4 regions of the Azonexus sp. GW821-FHT04F04 genome follow, and region 1 is predicted to be linked to each of the others. Evidence: predicted binding sites of a transcription regulator. Region 1 holds the regulator's gene; each other region holds the start of a gene.
The links. Region 1 encodes sigma-54, which starts transcription at its own class of promoters, with help from an activator protein. Its sites were predicted from a motif close to TGGCACGCTTNCTGCTNA; they were not measured.

Region 1 (4,904 bases):
TTCCAGGTGAAGTCTGCGCGCAGACCCGGTGGTCGGTCGTCTTGCTCGCCCACCAGTACCACGGCGCTGGTTTGGCGAAACTCTGCGGCGCATTGACGGCCAGCCAAATGCAGAGCAGCAGCTTGCCGAGCCTTGATTTGAATGCAGAATTTTCTTGCCAAGCGATCATGGTAAATGTACTGTATTTATACACAGTATTTAAGTAATGGCGGAGCGGGCTGGGAATATACCTCGTCTGCTCCGTGTAATCAGTGAAATTGACGGCTGCCGATGGCATATCCGGAACAATCAGCCTGTCGATCAAACGCAGCAATTTCTATTCCATCTTTGGCCCCTGTGCCATAATCCGCTCAAATTTCCGAGGTAACTCCATGGACGACAACAAGGCAAAGGCGCTCGCCGCAGCGCTGCAACAGATCGAAAAGCAATTCGGCAAAGGCTCCATCATGAAGATGGGCGACGCCGAAATCGACGAAGGCATTCAGGTCGTGTCTACCGGCTCGCTCGGTTTGGACATCGCGCTGGGCGTCGGTGGCCTGCCGCGCGGTCGCGTCGTTGAAATCTACGGTCCGGAATCTTCCGGCAAGACCACGCTCTGTCTGCAAGTCGTGGCCGAAATGCAGAAGCTCGGCGGTGTTGCTGCCTTCATCGACGCCGAACACGCGCTCGATCCGCAATACGCCCAGAAGCTTGGCGTCAATGTCGGCGACCTGCTGATCTCGCAGCCGGATACCGGCGAACAAGCCCTTGAAATTGCCGACATGCTGGTTCGCTCCGGTTCGGTTGACATCATCGTCATCGACTCGGTCGCCGCCCTCACCCCGCGCGCTGAAATCGAAGGCGAAATGGGCGACCAGATGGTCGGCCTGCACGCCCGCCTGATGAGCCAGGCCCTGCGCAAGCTGACTGCCAACATCAAGAAGACCAACACGCTGGTCATTTTCATCAACCAGATCCGCATGAAGATCGGCGTCATGTTCGGTTCGCCGGAAACGACGACCGGCGGCAACGCGCTCAAGTTCTACGCTTCGGTTCGCCTCGACATCCGCCGCATCGGCGCGATCAAGAAGGGCGACGAAGTCATCGGCAGCGAAACCAAGGTCAAGGTCGTCAAGAACAAGGTCGCTCCGCCCTTCCGCGAAGCCATCTTCGACATCCTCTACGGTGAAGGCATTTCCCGTCAGGGCGAAGTGGTCGAAATGGGCGTCTCCCACAAGCTGGTCGAAAAATCCGGCGCCTGGTACTCCTACAAGGGCGAAAAGATCGGCCAGGGCAAGGACAATTCCCGCGAATTCCTGAAGTCGCACCCGGAAATCGCCCAGGAAATCGAGGCGAAGATCCGCGAAGCGGCCAGCACCACCGTCATCAAGCCGACCAAGGCGGCTGCGGCGGATGCCTGACTTGCGCGTCCGCGCCCTGCAATTGCTGACCCGGCGTGACTACAGCCGGGCCGGCTTGCAGGCCAAGCTCGCTCCGCATGCCGAATCGGCGGAAGAGCTGTCGGCAGTGCTCGATACCTTGCAGGCCGAACGCCTGCTCTCCGATTGCCGCTACGCTACTCAACGGGTTGCAGTGCGGGGAAGACGTTACGGCGATGCGCGACTGCGCCAGGAGTTGCGCCAGCAAGGCGTCAGCGATGCCGACATCGCCAAGGCCCTGCCCGAAGCCGGTGATGAAACCGAACGCTGCCGGGTAATTTGGACCAAAAAGTTCGGTCGACCGCCGGAAACCGCCGAGGAGCGTGGCAAACAGATGCGTTTCCTGCAATATCGTGGCTTTTCCAACGACGCCATTCGGCGGGCCATGCAGGGAGTGGATGAATGAACATGCCGGCAGCCAAACTCTCGGCCCACAATCTCAAGAAGCGTTACAAGGCGCGGACAGTCGTCGAAGACGTCTCTTTCGAGGTCAAGTCCGGTGAAGTCGTCGGTCTGCTTGGTCCGAACGGTGCCGGCAAGACCACCTGTTTTTACATGATCGTCGGGCTGGTCGCGGCTGACGGCGGCGAAGTCTATATCGACGACAATCGCCTGACTCACCTGCCGATGCACAGCCGGGCGAGGCTTGGCCTGTCCTATCTGCCGCAGGAAGCCTCGGTTTTCCGCAAGCTCAATGTCGAGGAAAACATCCGTGCCATCCTCGAGCTGCTCAAATTGCCGCAAGCCGAGTTGAACGATCGCCTTGAGGGGTTGCTGGCCGAACTGCATATCAGCCACGTCCGCCACGTCAATGCCTCGGCACTGTCCGGTGGCGAGCGGCGTCGCGTTGAAATTGCCCGCGCCCTGGCGACCAATCCACGGTTTATCCTGCTTGACGAGCCGTTTGCCGGCGTCGATCCGATCGCCGTGCTCGAAATTCAGAAAATTATCCGCTTCCTCAAGGAGCGCGGAATCGGCGTCCTGATTACCGACCACAATGTCCGCGAGACGCTGGGTATTTGCGACCACGCGTACATTATCAACGCCGGAAACGTTCTGGCGGCTGGACGGCCGGACGAAATCGTTGATAATGAAAGCGTACGAAAGGTTTATCTCGGCGAGCACTTCAAGCTCTGACCGGAAGATAGAAACCGACCCCAACCAATGAAGCCGGCACTCCAGCTAAAACTCTCCCAACATCTGGCGCTGACTCCTCAGCTGCAGCAGTCAATCAAACTGCTGCAGTTGTCGACGATCGAAATGCAGCAGGAAATCGAGCGATATTTGCTCGAGAATCCGATGCTCGAGCGCGAGGACGAACAGGGCGGCGAGGCTTTTTCCGGCGCTCAGCAATTTGATTCTCCGCAGACCACCGAAGGCGAACGCGAACAAAGGGTCGAGCGCGAAGAGCGTGATGCACGTGACGACCGCGAGCAGGACGTACCTTCCGCTCCCTCTGATGTCGACGATGACCGCTGGGCCGCTGACGCCGGCACCTTTACCGGCGCCGGGCGGGATGAGGACGACGACAGCGATTCACAGGATACGCACGGCACGACGATCAGCCTGCGCGATCACCTCGGCTGGCAATTGGGCATGACCCAGGTTTCGGAGCGTGACCGCAGTCTGGTGCGCTTCCTGATTGAGGCGCTCGACGACGACGGCTATCTGTCGGCTACGCTGGAGGAGCTCTGGGAAACGCTGCCGCCGGAGTACGAAATTGAAATCGAAGAGCTCGAAATCGCGCTGCATCACATCCAGAATTTCGATCCGGTCGGGATTGGTGCCCGAAATTTGCAGGAATGTCTGGCCCTGCAACTAAAAGCCTTGCCGCGCGGCGATGAGGTCCGGGATCTGGCTTTGACTATCGTCCAGAAGCATCTGGAACTCCTGGCCGCCCGTGATTTCACCAAGATTCGCCGTCTGACTGGTTGCGACGACGAGTCGCTGAAGGCTGCACAGGCTGTGATTACCAGCCTCAACCCGCGGCCAGCCGCCCGTTTTTCCCAGATTGAAGCGCGCTATATCACGCCGGACGTGATTGTGAAGAAGCTCAAGGGAAAGTGGACGGCGTACATCAATCCTGACGCTTACCCACGCCTGCGTATCAACCGTCTTTATGCCGAAATTCTTGCCAAGCAGCGACGTGGTAACGGCAACCTGTCGACACAGCTGCAGGAGGCTCGCTGGCTGATCAAGAACGTACAGCAGCGTTTTGAGACAATTCATCGTGTTACGCAGGCCATTGTTGACCGTCAGCGTCAATTCTTTGAACACGGAGAAGTCGCCATGCGCCCGCTCGTTTTGCGCGAAATCGCTGACATTCTCGGTTTGCACGAGTCGACCGTATCGCGTGTCACCAGCCAGAAATACATGGCGACGCCGCGCGGCATCTTCGAACTCAAATACTTCTTCGGCAGTCATGTCTCCACCGATACCGGTGGTGCCTGTTCTGCTACGGCCATCCGGGCGCTGATCAAGCAATTGATCTCGGCCGAGGATGGCAAGAAGCCCTTGTCGGATAGTCAATTATCCGAAATACTAGGCCAGCAGGGAATCGTAGTTGCCCGACGGACGGTTGCAAAATACCGCGAGTCGCTCAACATCCCACCGGTCAATTTACGCAAGACCCTGTAGAGAGAGGAGAATAAAGTGAATCTGCAGATTAGTGGTCACCACATTGAAGTTACCCCGGCACTTCGCGAATACGTCGAGAACAAGCTGGATCCCGTGATCCGCCATTTCGACAAGGTAACCGGCGTCAGCGTCGTGTTGTCGGTTGAGAAACTCAAGCAGAAAGGTGAAGTCACGCTTCACGTGCCTGGCAAGGACATCCACGTTGAAGAGTCCGGTGACGATCTCTACGCCGCTATCGATGCCTTGTTCGACAAGCTGGACCGTCAGGTTCAGAAGTACAAGCAAAAAGTCCAGGACCACCATCGCGGTGACAAGCCGGGGCTGCACTCCGTCGCTGAATAAGCGTTGAACGGGCCGCACCGTAACAGGCTGCGGCCTTTGTTTTTCCAACCTTCCCTATGAACCCCCTAACCAACCTTCTATCAACCGATCAGGTTCTGCTCGATCTTGAGGCCAGCAGCAAGAAGCGGGTCTTCGAACAGGCAGGCATGCTTTTCGAAAATCGCCTTGGTCTTGCCCGATCGATCATTTTCGATAGCTTGTTCGCCCGCGAAAAGCTCGGTTCCACCGGCTTGGGTCAGGGTGTAGCAATTCCCCATGGTCGAATCAAGGGGCTGAAACAAGCCGTTGGCGCCTTTCTGCGTCTGGCAACACCGGTTCCTTTTGATTCGCCGGACGGGCGACCCGTCGATCTGCTCTTCGTGCTATTGGTTCCCGAGCAAGCGACCGAGCAGCACCTGCAGATACTTTCCGAGTTGGCCCAGAACTTTTCCGATCGGGCATTCCGCGAAAAATTGCACGCCGCGGCTGATCCAGCCGCCGTAGTCGCCCTTTTTCAGGGCTGAGTTT
Region 2 (4,904 bases), 390 kb from region 1:
CGACAGCTTGAGCGAGTCGCCAGTCAGATCGGCGTATTGATAGACGTCGGCGCGCTGGTAGTGATGACAGAGGATGACGGCCCGCTTGCCGAGCTTGGCCCGGGCGACGCGGATGCGTTCATGGCAGGCCTCGTCGGAGAGGCGGTTGAAGGGGTCGAAGGCGATGGTGGCTGTTTGCATGCTGTTCTCTGAACTTTGGCCATTTCATTTTTGGCCGTTATTTCCGGTTGACCGTGGAATTATCCCTGAATCCACGGCAATCCGGCCTTGCGCCAGCCACCGATGGTGTTGCGATGCCCGTTGGCATCCTTGTCGCCCTCGAAGCCTTCGAGGATGTTGTAGCAGGCGTTGTAACCGGCTTCGGTGGCGGCTGTGGCGGCAGCGATCGAGCGTACGCCGCTGCGGCAGAGGAACATGACCAGCGCTTCGGGGTCGACCTGGCGCTTGAGTTCGGCCACGAAATTCGGGTTGCGCACGCCGCCCGGGTATTGATTCCACTCGATCTCGACCGCCCCGGCGACCCGGCCAACCCAGTCCCATTCAGCCCGCGTGCGGACATCGACGATTTTGGCGCCGGGCGCCAGCCGCAACAGGTCGCTGGCCTCCTGCGGCGTCAACTCGCCCTGATAGGCGCGGCCAAGGGCTTTGCCCCGCGCTTGGGCCAGACTGAGTATTTCGGTTAACTTTCCCATAATGTCCAACTGCTAAAATTACACGTTAATAGTATAGGGCAGACATCATGGGACTTGAGCATCACCTCGCCGTCTCCGCCACGCCGGCCGAGCGCTCGGCCGCGGCGCAGAAGGCGACCTGGGTCAGCGTCGCGGTCAATCTGGTGATGACCATCGCCCAGTTGATCGTCGGCTGGCTGGCTCATTCGCAGTCGCTGGTCGCCCACGGATTGCACTCATTCTCCGACCTGCTGTCGGACTTTCTCGTCATCTACGCCAGCCGGCAAAGCGCCCAGCCGGCAGACCAGTCCCATCCCTACGGCCACGCTCGCGTCGAAACTGCTGCGACGCTGGTGCTCGGAACCTCGCTGACCTTGATCGGCGGCGGCATCCTCTGGGAATCCGGCATGCGTCTCCAGCACATCGAAGCCTTGCCGACCGTCCAATATTCGGCGCTGTGGGTGGCGGTGGCCACGGTCATTGCCAAGGAAGGGCTGTATCGCTACCTGATCCGCGTTGCCGAACGGCTGCGCTCGCAACTGCTCATCGGCAATGCCCTGCATACGCGGGCCGATGCGGCTTCAGCGCTGGTCGTTGTGGTCGGCATCGGCGGTGCGCTGATGGGCTGGTCTTTTCTCGACCTGCTGGCGGCGGCGCTGATGGGCTTCATGATCCTGCACATGGGCGCCGGTCTGGCCTGGGGGGCGATCAAGGAACTGATCGATACCGGCCTCGACGACGTTCAGGTCGAAGCCATCCGGAAGACCCTGCTGGCGACACCCGGTGTGCGCGACCTGCACCAGTTGCGGACCCGGCGCATGGCACACCAGGCTCTGGTTGACACGCATGTCCAGGTCGATTCGCGGATCAGCGTCTCCGAAGGTCATCGCATTGCCGAATCGGCGCGCGCCAGAGTTCTGCGCGAACATCCAGAGGTGCTCGACGTGCTCGTCCATATCGACCCGGAAGATGACATGGATCCGGACTCCTACGCCACGCGATTGCCTGCGCGGGATGCCTTGCTTGGCGAATTGCAGCCACTGCTTGTCGGTTTGCCCGAACCGGAAAAAATCGTCCTGCACTACCTGAAAGGCCAAGTCGAAGCTGAAATCTTCTTCAGTCACGTCCTGTTTCAAAACGGCGAGGCACTTCGCCAGGCAGAGAACCTTCTGGTCGATCGCCTCAAGCTACACCCCTTGATTCGGCGTGTATCGCTGAATTGTCTGATCGCACCAGAATAGTGCATTGATTTTGTTGGTTGCACGGTTGTGGTGCGTCAATTCTTTGTTTAAACCCTGCATCTCGTTGTGGCAAAATACAAAGATTACTCGTCAGCCTTTGGCACACTTTCTGCTAAATGTACCGGGTTACCATTTTTTGATTGTCGCCGGATCGCCCGGCAACTTGTTTTCTTAGGAGATTAAGGCTTATGGCAACCCCGCAAGACGTGCTCAAGATGATCAAGGAAAACGACGCCAAGTTCGTCGATTTCCGTTTCACCGATACCCGCGGCAAGGAACAGCACGTCACCGTGCCGGTTTCTGCCTTCAGCGAAGACAAGTTCGAAAACGGTCACGCTTTTGACGGCTCCTCGATTGCCGGCTGGAAGGGCATTCAAGCCTCCGACATGCAGCTGAATCCGGATCCGGCAACTGCCTACATCGACCCGTTCTTCGACGAAACCACCGTCGTTCTGACCTGTGACGTTATCGATCCGACCGATGGCCGTGGTTACGACCGCGACCCGCGCTCCATCGCCAAGCGCGCTGAAGCCTACCTGAAGTCCTCTGGCATTGGCGACACCGCCTACTTCGGTCCGGAACCCGAGTTCTTCATTTTTGACGGCGTCGAGTGGAATGTCGACATGTCCGGCTGCTCCCTGAAGATCCACTCTGCTGAAGCAGCCTGGGGTTCGGGCGAGAAGAACGACGCTTCCGGTTCCACCGGCCACCGTCCGACCGTCAAGGGCGGCTACTTCCCGGTTCCCCCGGTCGACAGCCTGCACGACATCCGTTCGGCCATGGTTCTGACCCTGGAAGCCCTCGGCTGCCCGGTTGAAGTTCACCACCACGAAGTCGCCACTGCCGGTCAGTGCGAAATCGGTACCGTGTTCAACACCCTGGTCAAGCGTGCCGATCAGACCCAGATCCTGAAGTACGTTGTGCACAACGTTGCCCACCAGTACGGCAAGACCGCCACTTTCATGCCGAAGCCCATCGTTGGCGACAACGGTTCCGGTATGCACGTTCACCAGTCGATCTGGAAGGACGGCAAGAACCTGTTCGCTGGCGACGGCTACGCAGGTCTTTCCGAACTAGCCCTGTTCTACATCGGCGGCATCATCAAGCACGCCAAGGCACTGAATGCCATCACCAATCCGGGTACCAACTCCTACAAGCGTCTGGTCCCGCACTACGAAGCTCCGGTCAAGCTGGCTTACTCGGCCAAGAACCGTTCGGCTTCCATCCGCATTCCGTACGTTGCCTCGACCAAGGCTCGTCGCATCGAGACCCGCTTCCCGGATCCGATCGCCAATCCGTACCTGTGCTTCGCCGCCCTGCTGATGGCCGGCCTGGATGGTATCCAGAACAAGATTCACCCGGGCGATCCGGCTTCCAAGAACCTGTACGACCTGCCGCCGGAAGAAGATGCAGCCATCCCGACCGTCTGCGCTTCCCTCGAAGAAGCCCTGGCATCGCTGAAAGCCGACCATGAGTTCCTGACCCGTGGCGGCGTCTTCTCCAACGACTGGATCGATGCCTACATCGACCTGAAGATGGATGAAGTGAACAAGGTTCGCATGACGACCCACCCGGTCGAGTTCGATCTGTACTACTCCTGCTAATCAGCCGGATACGCAAAAAGGGCGGGATTTCCCGCCCTTTTTTTGTTTACTTTTTCCTGGCTCGGCCGTTAAGTCCGGTACACTCAAAAAATTGACAGGATTGATGACGATGAAGCGCAGTTCGCTTGCTCTGCTGATCACTTTGTTGCCGCTCTCGGTTTTCGCCCAGACGATCTACAAATGTGTCGATGCCAACGGCAACACGACTTATGCCAGCGCACGACTCGACAAGAATTGCAAGGTGATTTCCAGCGGCCAGGAAAATGCCATTCCTGCACCGCCAAAAGCGCGGTCGGCCGGAACTGCAGCCAATCCGTCACCGGCCGGCTTTCCGCGCGTACAGGAGGATACCCAGAGGGCGCGTGATGGCGATCGGCGCCATATTCTGGAGCAGGAGTTGGCCGGGGAGCAGCGTAATCTGGAGCAGGCGCGCAAGGACTTGTCGGAGCAGCAGACGGCAGGTGCGGCTAGCGACCGTATGGCCCCCTATCGTGACCGCGTCGGGCAGCATGAACGCAATATCCAGGCGATTCAGAAGGAACTCGGCAACCTGAAATAACCGCCAGGCGTAAATTGATTTCCAGATTTGGGGCGCTACGGCGCCCTTCGTTTTTCAAACGATTGCCGGGCCATCACTGACCTAAGCTTTCACCTTGTACCAAGCCGCGTAGAGAGCTGGCAGGAAGAGCAGGGTGAGCGCGGTGGCGACGATCAGGCCGCCCATGATGGCGACGGCCATCGGTCCGAAAAAGTCGTTGCGCGACAGCGGAATCATTGCCAACACCGCCGCTGCTGCAGTCAGCACAATGGGCCGGAAACGCCGTACGGTCGACTCGATAATTGCTTCGTGGCGCGGTTTGCCGGCGGCCATGTCCTGCTCGATCTGGTCGACCAGAATCACCGAGTTGCGCATGATCATTCCGAACAGCGCAATGGTGCCGAGTAGCGCCATGAAGCCGAAAGGTTGCCGGAAAACGAGCAGGAACAGCGCTATCCCGATGATGCCGAGCGGAGCAGTCAGCAGCACCATGACGACGCGGGAAACGCTTTGCAACTGGATCATCAGGATGGTAATCACGGCCAGTACGAAGAGGGGGATGCCGGCCATCACCGAGCCGGAGCCCTTGGAGGATTCCTCGACCGAGCCTCCGGTGGCGATGCGATAGCCGTCGGGCAGGGTGGCCTGGATGGCATCGATCTCCGGTTTGATGCGGTCGACGACCGTGGCAGGCTGAATCTTGCCGTACAGGTTGCCGCGCACCGTGATCGTCGGCAGGCGGTCGCGGCGCCAGATCAGTCCTGCTTCGAAGCCGTGTTTGAGACGGCCGATCTGGCTCAGCGGAACGCTCTTGCCGGCGCGTGTCGGTACCGACAGATCATCCAGTGAC
Region 3 (4,904 bases), on a different contig from region 1:
CTTCCACTCCGACAGCGCCAGGACGCGGGCGACGTTGAGGTAATCCTGCGGCACGCGCTGGACGCCCTGGGCGGTATTCATGATCATCGGCCAGATCGAGCAGATGAAGATTGTGTAGGTCGCCGCCGGGTCAGCCCGCTTGAAGACGAGCAGGCCGATCGGCAGCCAGGCGAGCGGCGAAACCGGACGGAGCAGGCTGATGATCGGATTGATCATGGCCGACAGGAAGGCCGAGCGGCCAAGAATGAAGCCAAGCGGGATGCCGACCACCGCGGCAAAGCCGAAGCCGATGCCGACGCGTTGCAGCGAGGACAGGATGTTCCAGCCGATGCCCTGGTCGTTCGGGCCGTTCTGGTAGAACGGGTCGGCGAACAGCAGGGTGGCCGCATCCCAGGTTTGCAGCGGGCCGGGAATGCTGCCGCCTTTCATCGTGGCGATGTACCAGATGCCGATCAGCACCACCATGCCGAGCAGCGGCGGCAGGACGGCGCGGCCAACACCGGCCAGCCTTTCGCTGAAGGGAGTGCCCGGCTCGGCCGGGACGGTTACTGTTTTTTCCATTATCTTTTCCTTGGCGGGAGCAGCTGCCGCTTCTACGACGGCGACTTCCTGAATTCCACGGTCAACCGGAATTTTTGCCCCAAATTCAACATTCATCGTCAGTGCGCTCATGGTTCTCTCCTAAGCGTTTGGTGAGCCGTCATTCCCGCGCCGCGCAGGGAGTACCCTTGGGGTGCGAACGCGGGAATCCAGGATGAGGCGTCTGGATTCCCAGTCATGCCGGAAATGACGAGTCCGGGCTTGATTTAAGCCTTGACCTTGAAGCCATCGGCGTACTTGGCCGGATCCTTGCCGTCCCAGACCACGCCGTCGATCATCTTCGAGGTCCGCATCTCGCTCTTCGGCAGGGCCACACCCGCGGCAGCGGCGCCCTGCTTGTAGACGTCAATGCGATTGACCTGCTTGGCGACCGCCAGATAATCCGGATGGTTCTTGAGCAAGCCCCAGCGCTTGTGCTGGGTCATGAACCACATGCCATCGCTGAGGTAAGGGAAGTTGACCGCACCATCGTTGAAGAACTTCATGCAGTTCTTGTCATCCCAGCTCTTGCCGAGGCCGTTCTGGTAGCGACCGAGCATGCGGGCGACGATGACTTCGGTGTCGGTATTGACGTAAGCCTTGCTGGCGATGGTTTCAGCCGTCTTCTGCTTGTTGGCGATGGAGGCGTCGATCCACTTGCTGGCATCGAGAATGGCGGCGACCACAGCGCGCGCCGTATTCGGGTTCTGCTTGACCCAGTCTGCCGTCGTGCCGAGCACCTTTTCCGGGTGATCAGTCCAGATATCCTGGGTCGTCGTTGCCGTGAAACCAATGTTGTCCATGATGGCGCGGTTGTTCCACGGTTCGCCGACGCAGAAACCATCCATGTTGCCGACCCGCATGTTGGCGACCATCTGCGGCGGTGGCACGGTAATCGTCTTGACATCCTTCAGGGGGTTGATGCCCTGGGCGGCCAGCCAGTAGTACAGCCACATGGCGTGGGTGCCGGTCGGGAAGGTCTGGGCGAAGGTGTATTCGCGCTCCTTCTTGGCGACCAGCTTGGCCAGACTGCTGCCATCGGTGGCCCCCTTGTCCTTCAACTGGTTGGACAGCGTGATCGCCTGGCCGTTGTTGTTCAGGCTCATCAACGCAGCCATGTCCTTCTTCGGACCGCCGACACCGAGCTGGACGCCGTAGATCAGGCCGTACAGCACGTGGGCACCATCGAGTTCGCCATTGACCAGCTTGTCGCGCACCGAAGCCCACGAGGCTTCCTTGGTCGGGATGATCTTGATGCCGTACTTCTCGTCAAATTTCATGACCGAGGCCATGACGACGGAGGCGCAGTCGGTAAGCGGGATGAAGCCGATACGGACTTCCTTCTTTTCGGGGGCGTCGGAACCAGCGGCCCAGGCACCGCTGCGAACGCCGGGAGGGACCATGGCCATCAGAGAGGCTCCCAAGGCAGTTGAAACGAAATCACGACGTGAAAAGCTCGGCTTGTCAGCGACGACTTCCGGCACGACCAGTTTATTGTCTTCCATTGCTTGCTCCTTGATTACGAGAATCTAAAAAACAAAATGGGCGTCTCATCCTGGCTGCCGGTTGGCAGCTCGGATGGACGCCCTTGTCCTTGAATCGGCTTTACTCGACTCTCGCCCGGCCGCCATTGACCGTGCGCTTTGACAGGACTATCGCAATGGCCGTGCCAGGCCTAGTTATTTAGAACTAGTTACAAATAACTACTTTATTTTCAATTACTTGGTATCTGCATTTCTTGCCCCCCCGGGCCGGCACCGATGCACTATTGCAGTGCAGCAAGTGGTTTTACCGCACAGCTTTAGAGCAGCACGCGCGCCATATCGATGACGTCGCGCGCCACTTTGGCCATCGACTGACCGCGCTCCATGGCCAACTTGCGCATGGCGTGATAAGCCGCATCCTCGTCCAGGCCACGTGCCTTCATCAGGACGCCCTTGGCCTTGTCGACGAGCTTGCGGTCGGTCAATTTCTGCGAGACCTCGTCGAGTTCCCGGCGCAGGGCCTGGGTATCCTCGAAACGAGCCCGCGCCACTTCGACAATCGGCTTGATCCGTTTCGGGTCGAGACCGTCGACGACATAGGCCGAAACGCCTGCCTTGACAGCGTCGCGGATGGTTGATTGGCCATCCTCCTGGGTAAAGATGACAACCGGGCGCGGCATATCCTTGTTCATTGCCGCCAGATGTTCGAGGGTGTCGCGACTCGGGCTGTCGGTGTCGATCAGGATGACATCGGGTTGCAGACGCTCGACTTCGGCTGTCAGGTTTTCCGAGCCGGCCAGAATGGCTGCGACCTGATAGCCGGCCAGCGCGAGACCGGCACAGATTTCGCCGGCGCGGGAACGGGATTCATCAATAACGAGTACGGTAATCATGAGGCTTGACTAGCAAGCTACAGGCCAGCAACCTCGAGCGCCGCCGTCGCCATGGCCTGAACCACCAGTTCATGCTCGCCGATGGCATTGCCCAGCGAAAATTCGACATTCGGATAGGTCGACCGTAGCGCTTCGATCATCTCCGGCGTCTCCTTCTTCAAATGGCCGCCACGGGCGACGAACATCGGCATTACGACGATCTTGTCGGCGCCCTGGGCGATCAACTCGGCGGCCCGCTCCGGCAAGGTCGGACTCATGAACTCGAGAAAGGCCAGTTCGACCGGCACGCTCGTCATGCGTTGGCGAATGGCCGCCTGCACGCGGCGCATCGGATTGGCCCATTCCGGGTCGCGAGCGCCGTGGGCGAAGAGGATGAGGGCGGTAGTCATGGCAAATCTTCCGTTCGTTTGTTCAGTCTGGCCGCCGGAACTGGTGGCCGCAGGTAGTGCGATATCTTAACTGGAGGATTCCCCGGGATATCGCAAAAACCATGAACGGCCTCGAAATGTGACGAAAAGACAAGCCAGGAAAACCGCATCGTGCACTTTGCCAACGCTTGCGATAGGATGGACGAAATTCGAAAGATACCCGATGGACGGGGCCCGGACGGGGGAAGAATGCGAGGATTACTGAATCGTCAAATCATCTTTTGGCACCTGACAGTTTTTCTGTGCTGTTTGGCCAGCGCCCTCTGGTCAGTTGCGGCATTGGCGGCAAGCAACGGCACCGAAAGTGCTCCCCGCATTCTTCATGTCGTCACCGATGACAACTACCCGCCCTATCTTTTCCGCAACTCGGCTGGCGAACCCGAGGGCTATCTGGTCGACTACTGGAACCTCTGGGAAAAGAAAAATGGCGTAAAAATCCAGTTGACCGCGACAAACTGGGCGGAAGCGCAGGAAATGCTCAAGGATGGCCGGGCGGACGTCATCGACATGATTTTTCGCACGCCGTCACGCGAACCTTTTTATGACTTCTCGGCCCCCTACGCCGACCTCCCGGTTGCCATCTTCAACCACGCCTCAATCACTGGCATCAGCGGCGTATCGACACTTCACGGCTTTCAGGTCGGGGTCCAGGCGGGCGATGCGTGCATCGACAAGCTGGCCGAGAACGGGATTACCAATCTGCTCGTTTACCGGAATTATGCCGAGTTGATCGATGCCGCCCAGCGTCAGGAGGTCAAGGTTTTCTGTCTCGACGAGCATCCGGGAAACTTCTATCTTTACAAGGCCAAAGCCGAGAACACCTTTCTCAAGGCATTCGTGCTCTACCAGGGCCAGTTCCATCGTGCCGTCCGCAAGGGCAATCTTGAAACGCTCAAGGTGATCGAGCAAGGCATGCAGGCGATCAGCGCCGATGAAGAGGCCGCGCTTCGAAAAAAATGGTTTGGCACACCGCTCGATCTCGGGGCCTACGGTCGCTATCTGGGCTGGGGCGTTCTTTCCATGGTGCTGCTTGGCACCGTACTGCTGGCCTGGAACCTGACATTGCGCCGCCAGGTTGCGGCCAAGACATCGACGCTCAAGCAAGCACTGAAGGAATTGCACGAGGCGCATCAGGTAACCCAGAAAGCCCAGGAAAACCTTGCCACGACACTACAAGCAATGCCCGACCTGCTCTTCGAACTGGATGCCGACGGACGCTATATTGACGTCTTTGCCAGCCAGGAGGCTCTGCTCGCCAGCCCGAAGGAAAACCTGATCGGCAAACGGGTCGACGAGATTCTGCCGCCCGATGCTGCGCACATGGCCAAGGCGGCGATTGCCGGGGCCATCGAGCACGGCAGCGATTACGGCAGGACAATTTGCCTGAAGCTGGGCGACAAGAAGCACTGGTTCGAACTCTCGGCAACACGCAAGGCGCCGGAAGCCGATGGCTCCTTCCATGCCATGGTGCTGTCCCGCGACATCACCCAGCGCTGGGAAGCCGAACAGGCTCTGCTGGA
Region 4 (4,904 bases), on a different contig from region 1:
GGGTGGTACCTTGGGGGCGGTGTTGTTGCAGAGTCCGATCCATATCTTCAAGCGTGGAATAAAGATGGCAAAGTGGGTTTGGATCCCCCCTGTCATTGAGCAGAAGCGTCTGATCGAACAGATTCTTAACTGGAGCCAGATGTCGCGGCGCGAGGGGCTGCTGGCTCTGGAAAACTATATTCCAGGAATAAAGGACGAGTTCGCTCGCAAGGGCCTGCAACTCCTTGTCGATGGTGCAGATCCAGAGAGAATCCGGGAATTGCTGGAGGTCGAAATAGGCACCTTTGAAGATGAGTGGCGCCAGTCGGCAAAAATATGGGATGCGGCTGGAGGCTACTCCCCTACGATAGGGATTCTGGGGGCTGTGATGGGGTTGATTCATGTCATGGAGAATCTGTCAGACCCTACCAAGCTCGGCGGAGGAATCGCTGTAGCGTTTGTCGCAACGATTTATGGCGTCGGATTGGCCAACCTTGTCTATCTTCCTATCGCAGCCAAACTTAAGTATTACGTGATGCGTATGGTTTCATCGCGTGAAATGCTTGTTGATGGTCTTGTCGGCATTGCGGTCGGTGACAATCCCCGAATTATTGAAGGGCGCCTGAAAGGCTATCTTCACTGATGGCCCGCAAGCGTAGAGATGAGGAGCCTGAAAACCACGAGCGCTGGTTAGTCTCCTACGCCGATTTCATCACCCTGCTGTTTGCGTTTTTTGTGGTCATGTATGCCGTGTCGTCGGTAAACGAAGGGAAATACAAGGTACTGTCCAATTCGCTGACCAATGCTTTCAACAACAAAACAGGCGAGTCGGGTGGGCAGCCGGTAGCGGTCATTCAGGGTGCCCTCCCCATGCTGCCGCGGCCGGTCATCAAAGTTGACAAGGCGCCGGAGACGGTCAAGAACGAGGCCAAAAAGGCCGAGCAGCGGCAAAAGATGAAGAATGTGGCAGGCAGCATCATGGAGGCGCTGCAGCCGCTTGTCGCAGCAGGCAAAGTTCGCCTGCTGGAGACGAGTCGTGGCGTGACTATCGAGATAAATGACAGCGTTCTGTTTTCCGCAGGGCAGGCGCGTTTGCAGCCAGCATCAATTAGCGCCATGGGTGTTATCGCGCAGGTGCTCGCCGATACGGATTATCCGATCACAATTGAGGGGCACACAGATAATGTGCCGATAGCTACGCCTCAATTCCCATCCAATTGGGAATTGTCAGCGATGCGAGCGACGACGGTGCTCAGGCTGTTTAACGATGGGGGGGTGGGGGCCGAGCGACTTACGGCAATTGGCTATGGTGATACCAGACCAGTTGAAACCAATACGACTCCGGAAGGACGGGCCAGAAATCGCCGTGTCAGCGTCATGATTGACTCAAATCGCCCGGAAGAGCCCACTGAGATCAACGAAGCGCCAAAGGAAATTGGTCGCTGATCTGCTTCAATTTAGAGATCAAGCCGAGTCGATGATTCGACTACCTGTACTCATGGCAGCCTGGCCGCTACTGCTATATAGAGATTGGTCTGCTTGGGAATGCGTCAGGATGGCGAGCGCTTCGCTGGTTTTTTGATGCAGTACACTAATCAGGTTTCCATTTAGCTCGTTTATCCCGCGGGCTTCCCGTGCAATTTTCAACATGCCCTCCCAAAGAGCAGCGGATTCTTTTTCCTGTGGGTGTGCCGAAAACCATGCTTGCATGTCGATAGTAGGCTCGCCGCCGGATGAAAGGGTGCGCGAACGTTCGGTGCCAGCTTGATTTAGGAATTCGACCAGCGATAACTTTTCATTATTTACTTCAGTCAATCCATCAGAGCTGCCGGAGCGCAGAATATCCTGCTCGCGCAAGAGCGTGTCGCGAAAACGGATAACCAGTTCGGTTTCCCGCTTTAACAGGGCGACGACAGCGTTCATCAGGCCTTGCGCTGAGAGTCGAGAAGGTCGCGGGCGGATTGGATCAGTCCATCTGCTATTGCTTCTGGATTAATCTTGAAGCGGCCTTGGGAGATGGCTTCCTTGATTTCCTGAATGCGTGCAGCATTAACCGGCGGTTTCTCGGCGCCTTGCAAGGCACCTGCGAGCTGGCTCAGACTCACCGACTCCGCTGTGGATGCGGTCTCTTGTGATCCGCGTGTGACGGGGCGTGGTGTAACCGGCGTCGTGCCAAGGTTGTATTTACTGTCAATTTTCATGATGTGGCTCGCAATGCTTTTTGATCTTAAACGGTATATCGGCCGCCAATGGTGAAACTTTAGCTCAAAATTCGATTTCTACGGAGCTGTCTGCTCGGGCAGTGCCTGTTATTGTCTGGCCTGAGTTCATGCGAATCTGCGCGGGCTGGCCAATCGCCGCGTTGTTGATTGCTTTGCCTTCAGCGCTGACGGAGAAACCGTTGCCTTTCGAAATTACCCGCACGGTTTGGCCTTGGCGGATGACTATCGGGGCAACTAACTGGTCGAAGCGTATGGTCTGGCCTGCGCCTAGTGAGTTACGGACGGTCTTTCCGACTACGCCAGCGGGATCGCTGGCGACGCCGGCTGGTAAATGGGAGATATCTCCACTGAGTGTGACCAAGTCGGATTCCTTGATCACTTGACCGGCAATTAGTGGTCGGCTGGTCGTGACATAGTTGCCGGCCACGGCAATTTGAGCCGGTACCAGAACCGTCCAGCTGTTCGGCGATAGGCAGCGGACACCAACGTGGATTCGTCCAATAACCTTGCTGCCTTGCGGCGTAAATGCCTCGAGTACTGTGCATGGCGAGAGTCTGCTGGCATCAAACTGCCCCATTGTGATGGTGGTTTTGCCGCCCAGGTTTTTCGTTTGCAGGCGAATATGCTGTTCTGCTGTGTCGAGAATCGTTGCCGAGTCGGCAGCAAGGGCGACCAAGCATTGGGCCAGCAAACAAGGCAGGGCAAGAAGACGCATATTCATTGCTGCATTTTGCCCTATTGAGACCGCTACGGCGCGTCAATTTTGTTGTGGCATGAAGTGTGCTTTTCGTTAGCCAACGATTGTTGGAGTTAACGATGTCGAATATAGCCCAAAGTTTTTCGGTTCTTAGCAAAGCGCTTGATTTGCGTACCCAGCGCCACCAGGTGTTGGCATCGAACATTGCCAATGCTGATACGCCGAATTTCAAGGCTCGCGATATTGATTTCAAGTCAGCCATGCAAAACGCCTTGGCTAGTCGTGCCGATGTTGGGGCGTTGAGCATGGCCGTGACCTCCAGCGCGCATCAGCAGGGAAATGGTATGAGCGGCTCTGGGACACTGCAATATCGCACGGAGACTCAGTCGGCTGTTGATGGCAACACTGTCGATATGGATGTCGAGCGCGCCCAGATTACAGACAACGCCCTCCAGTACCAGATTCTTACCCAGATGATCAGCAGCAAGTTCCAAGGGCTGCGCAGTGCAATGGCGTCCAGTCAAAGTTAAGGAGAGGCTGAATGAGTTTGTTTAATGTTTTTCAGGTGTCCTCTAGTGCGATGACTGCGCAGTCAATGCGCCTCAACGCGGTAGCCTCGAATCTTGCCAATGCTGACAGCATCGTATCGTCGGACGGGCAGCCCTATAGAGCCAAGCAGGTGGTGTTTGAGGCCACGCCAATGGGTGGCGCCGGAGATATTTCGAAGGGGGTGCGCGTACGTCAGGTCGTTGATGATGCGTCACCGCCGCGGGTGGTGTACGACCCCAAAAATCCAGCCGCCGATGAAAAGGGTTATGTCGCTTTCCCGAACGTCAATGTGGTTGAGGAAATGACCAACATGATTTCCGCTTCGCGCTCGTATCAGACGAATGTCGAGGTTATGAATACCGCAAAAACGATGATGCTGCGCACGCTGCAGATCGGTCAATAAGGAGATGAGTCATGAGTAGCGTTACTAGTAGTTCCACGGTCAACTCGGTTATACAGCAACTTTCCGAGAACAAAACGTCAACGACCAGCACGGCTGATCAATTAGGCGACCGTTTCATGACCATGCTGGTTACCCAGATGCAGAATCAGGACCCGCTTAATCCGATGGATAACGCGGAAATTACCAGTCAACTGGCACAGATCAATACAGTCAAGGGTATCGACAGCCTGAACAGTACTCTGCAAAAGCTGCTGACATCCTACAGCGATGCACTTTCCATGCAGTCCTCTTCTCTGGTCGGCAAAAATGTCCTTGCCGCCGGCAATTCTCTGCCGTTGGGTGATAACGGTGCGCTGGGTGGGGTCAAGCTGGATGGTGACGCGGACAAAGTCAGCATCATTATCAGCGACTCTAAAGGCGTGAAGGTCGCTCAGGAGGACCTCGGTGCCCAAAAGGCAGGCGTGATTGACTTTATTTGGGATGGCAAGAATGCGGACGGAACACGTTTGGCGAATGAAACCTACCAGTTCTCGGTGCAGGCTACCCAAGGGGCAAACAAGGTGACGGCGACGGCGCTGGAGGTTGGCACGGTATCTGCTCTTGTAAGGGGGCAGAACGGCTTTCAGCTGGAAATTCCCGGAACAGGCCTGGTCGATTTCAGTTCCGTCGAACAGATTTACTAAGATTGAGTCAAGGAGTACATCATGGCATTCCAACAAGGTTTGAGCGGTCTGGCTTCCTCTTCCAAGGCGCTGGACGTTGCCGGTAACAATATTGCCAACGCATCGACTGTCGGCTTCAAGTCCTCGGCTACGCACTTTGCCGATGTATATGGTGCTTCCTTGCAAGGGGGCGGCGGTTCGCAAATCGGTATTGGTAGCACGTTGAGCGGGGTCCTGCAGCAATATACCCAGGGCAACATTACCGCGACGAACAACCCGCTGGATATTGCCATCAACGGTACGGGCTTTTTTGGACTGACCCAGAACGGCTCGGTAAGTTATTCGCGCAACGGTCAGTTCCATCTGGATAAGGATGGCTTCATCATCAATGA

Region 2: the regulator sigma-54 is predicted to act here: its motif matches at 2,011-2,028, upstream of glnA (type I glutamate--ammonia ligase).
Region 3: the regulator sigma-54 is predicted to act here: its motif matches at 2,234-2,251, upstream of AC07TV_RS12645 (CmpA/NrtA family ABC transporter substrate-binding protein).
Region 4: the regulator sigma-54 is predicted to act here: its motif matches at 2,971-2,988, upstream of flgB (flagellar basal body rod protein FlgB).

What each region holds. Positions count from the first base shown of each region.
Region 1 covers NZ_JBWKSX010000001.1:158,323-163,226, forward strand. Annotated here, with positions in the region: gene AC07TV_RS00745 (hypothetical protein) at 1-313, opposite strand, end outside; gene recA (recombinase RecA) at 372-1,400, shown strand; gene recX (recombination regulator RecX) at 1,393-1,824, shown strand; gene lptB (LPS export ABC transporter ATP-binding protein) at 1,821-2,555, shown strand; gene AC07TV_RS00765 (RNA polymerase factor sigma-54) at 2,583-4,055, shown strand; gene hpf (ribosome hibernation-promoting factor, HPF/YfiA family) at 4,071-4,397, shown strand; gene ptsN (PTS IIA-like nitrogen regulatory protein PtsN) at 4,454-4,900, shown strand.
Region 2 covers NZ_JBWKSX010000001.1:544,092-548,995, forward strand. Annotated here, with positions in the region: gene nadA (quinolinate synthase NadA) at 1-180, opposite strand, end outside; gene AC07TV_RS02670 (rhodanese-like domain-containing protein) at 240-692, opposite strand; gene AC07TV_RS02675 (cation diffusion facilitator family transporter) at 740-1,912, shown strand; gene glnA (type I glutamate--ammonia ligase) at 2,101-3,516, shown strand; gene AC07TV_RS02685 (DUF4124 domain-containing protein) at 3,626-4,075, shown strand; gene AC07TV_RS02690 (efflux RND transporter permease subunit) at 4,157-4,904, opposite strand, start outside.
Region 3 covers NZ_JBWKSX010000005.1:261,964-266,867, forward strand. Annotated here, with positions in the region: gene ntrB (nitrate ABC transporter permease) at 1-672, opposite strand, end outside; gene AC07TV_RS12645 (CmpA/NrtA family ABC transporter substrate-binding protein) at 807-2,084, opposite strand; gene AC07TV_RS12650 (ANTAR domain-containing response regulator) at 2,381-2,956, opposite strand; gene AC07TV_RS12655 (sirohydrochlorin chelatase) at 2,974-3,345, opposite strand; gene AC07TV_RS12660 (transporter substrate-binding domain-containing protein) at 3,634-4,904, shown strand, end outside.
Region 4 covers NZ_JBWKSX010000013.1:57,862-62,765, reverse strand. Annotated here, with positions in the region: gene AC07TV_RS19995 (flagellar motor protein) at 1-622, shown strand, start outside; gene motD (flagellar motor protein MotD) at 622-1,425, shown strand; gene AC07TV_RS19985 (flagella synthesis protein FlgN) at 1,444-1,902, opposite strand; gene flgM (flagellar biosynthesis anti-sigma factor FlgM) at 1,902-2,180, opposite strand; gene flgA (flagellar basal body P-ring formation chaperone FlgA) at 2,245-2,916, opposite strand; gene flgB (flagellar basal body rod protein FlgB) at 3,018-3,428, shown strand; gene flgC (flagellar basal body rod protein FlgC) at 3,440-3,850, shown strand; gene AC07TV_RS19960 (flagellar hook assembly protein FlgD) at 3,862-4,533, shown strand; gene flgE (flagellar hook protein FlgE) at 4,555-4,904, shown strand, end outside.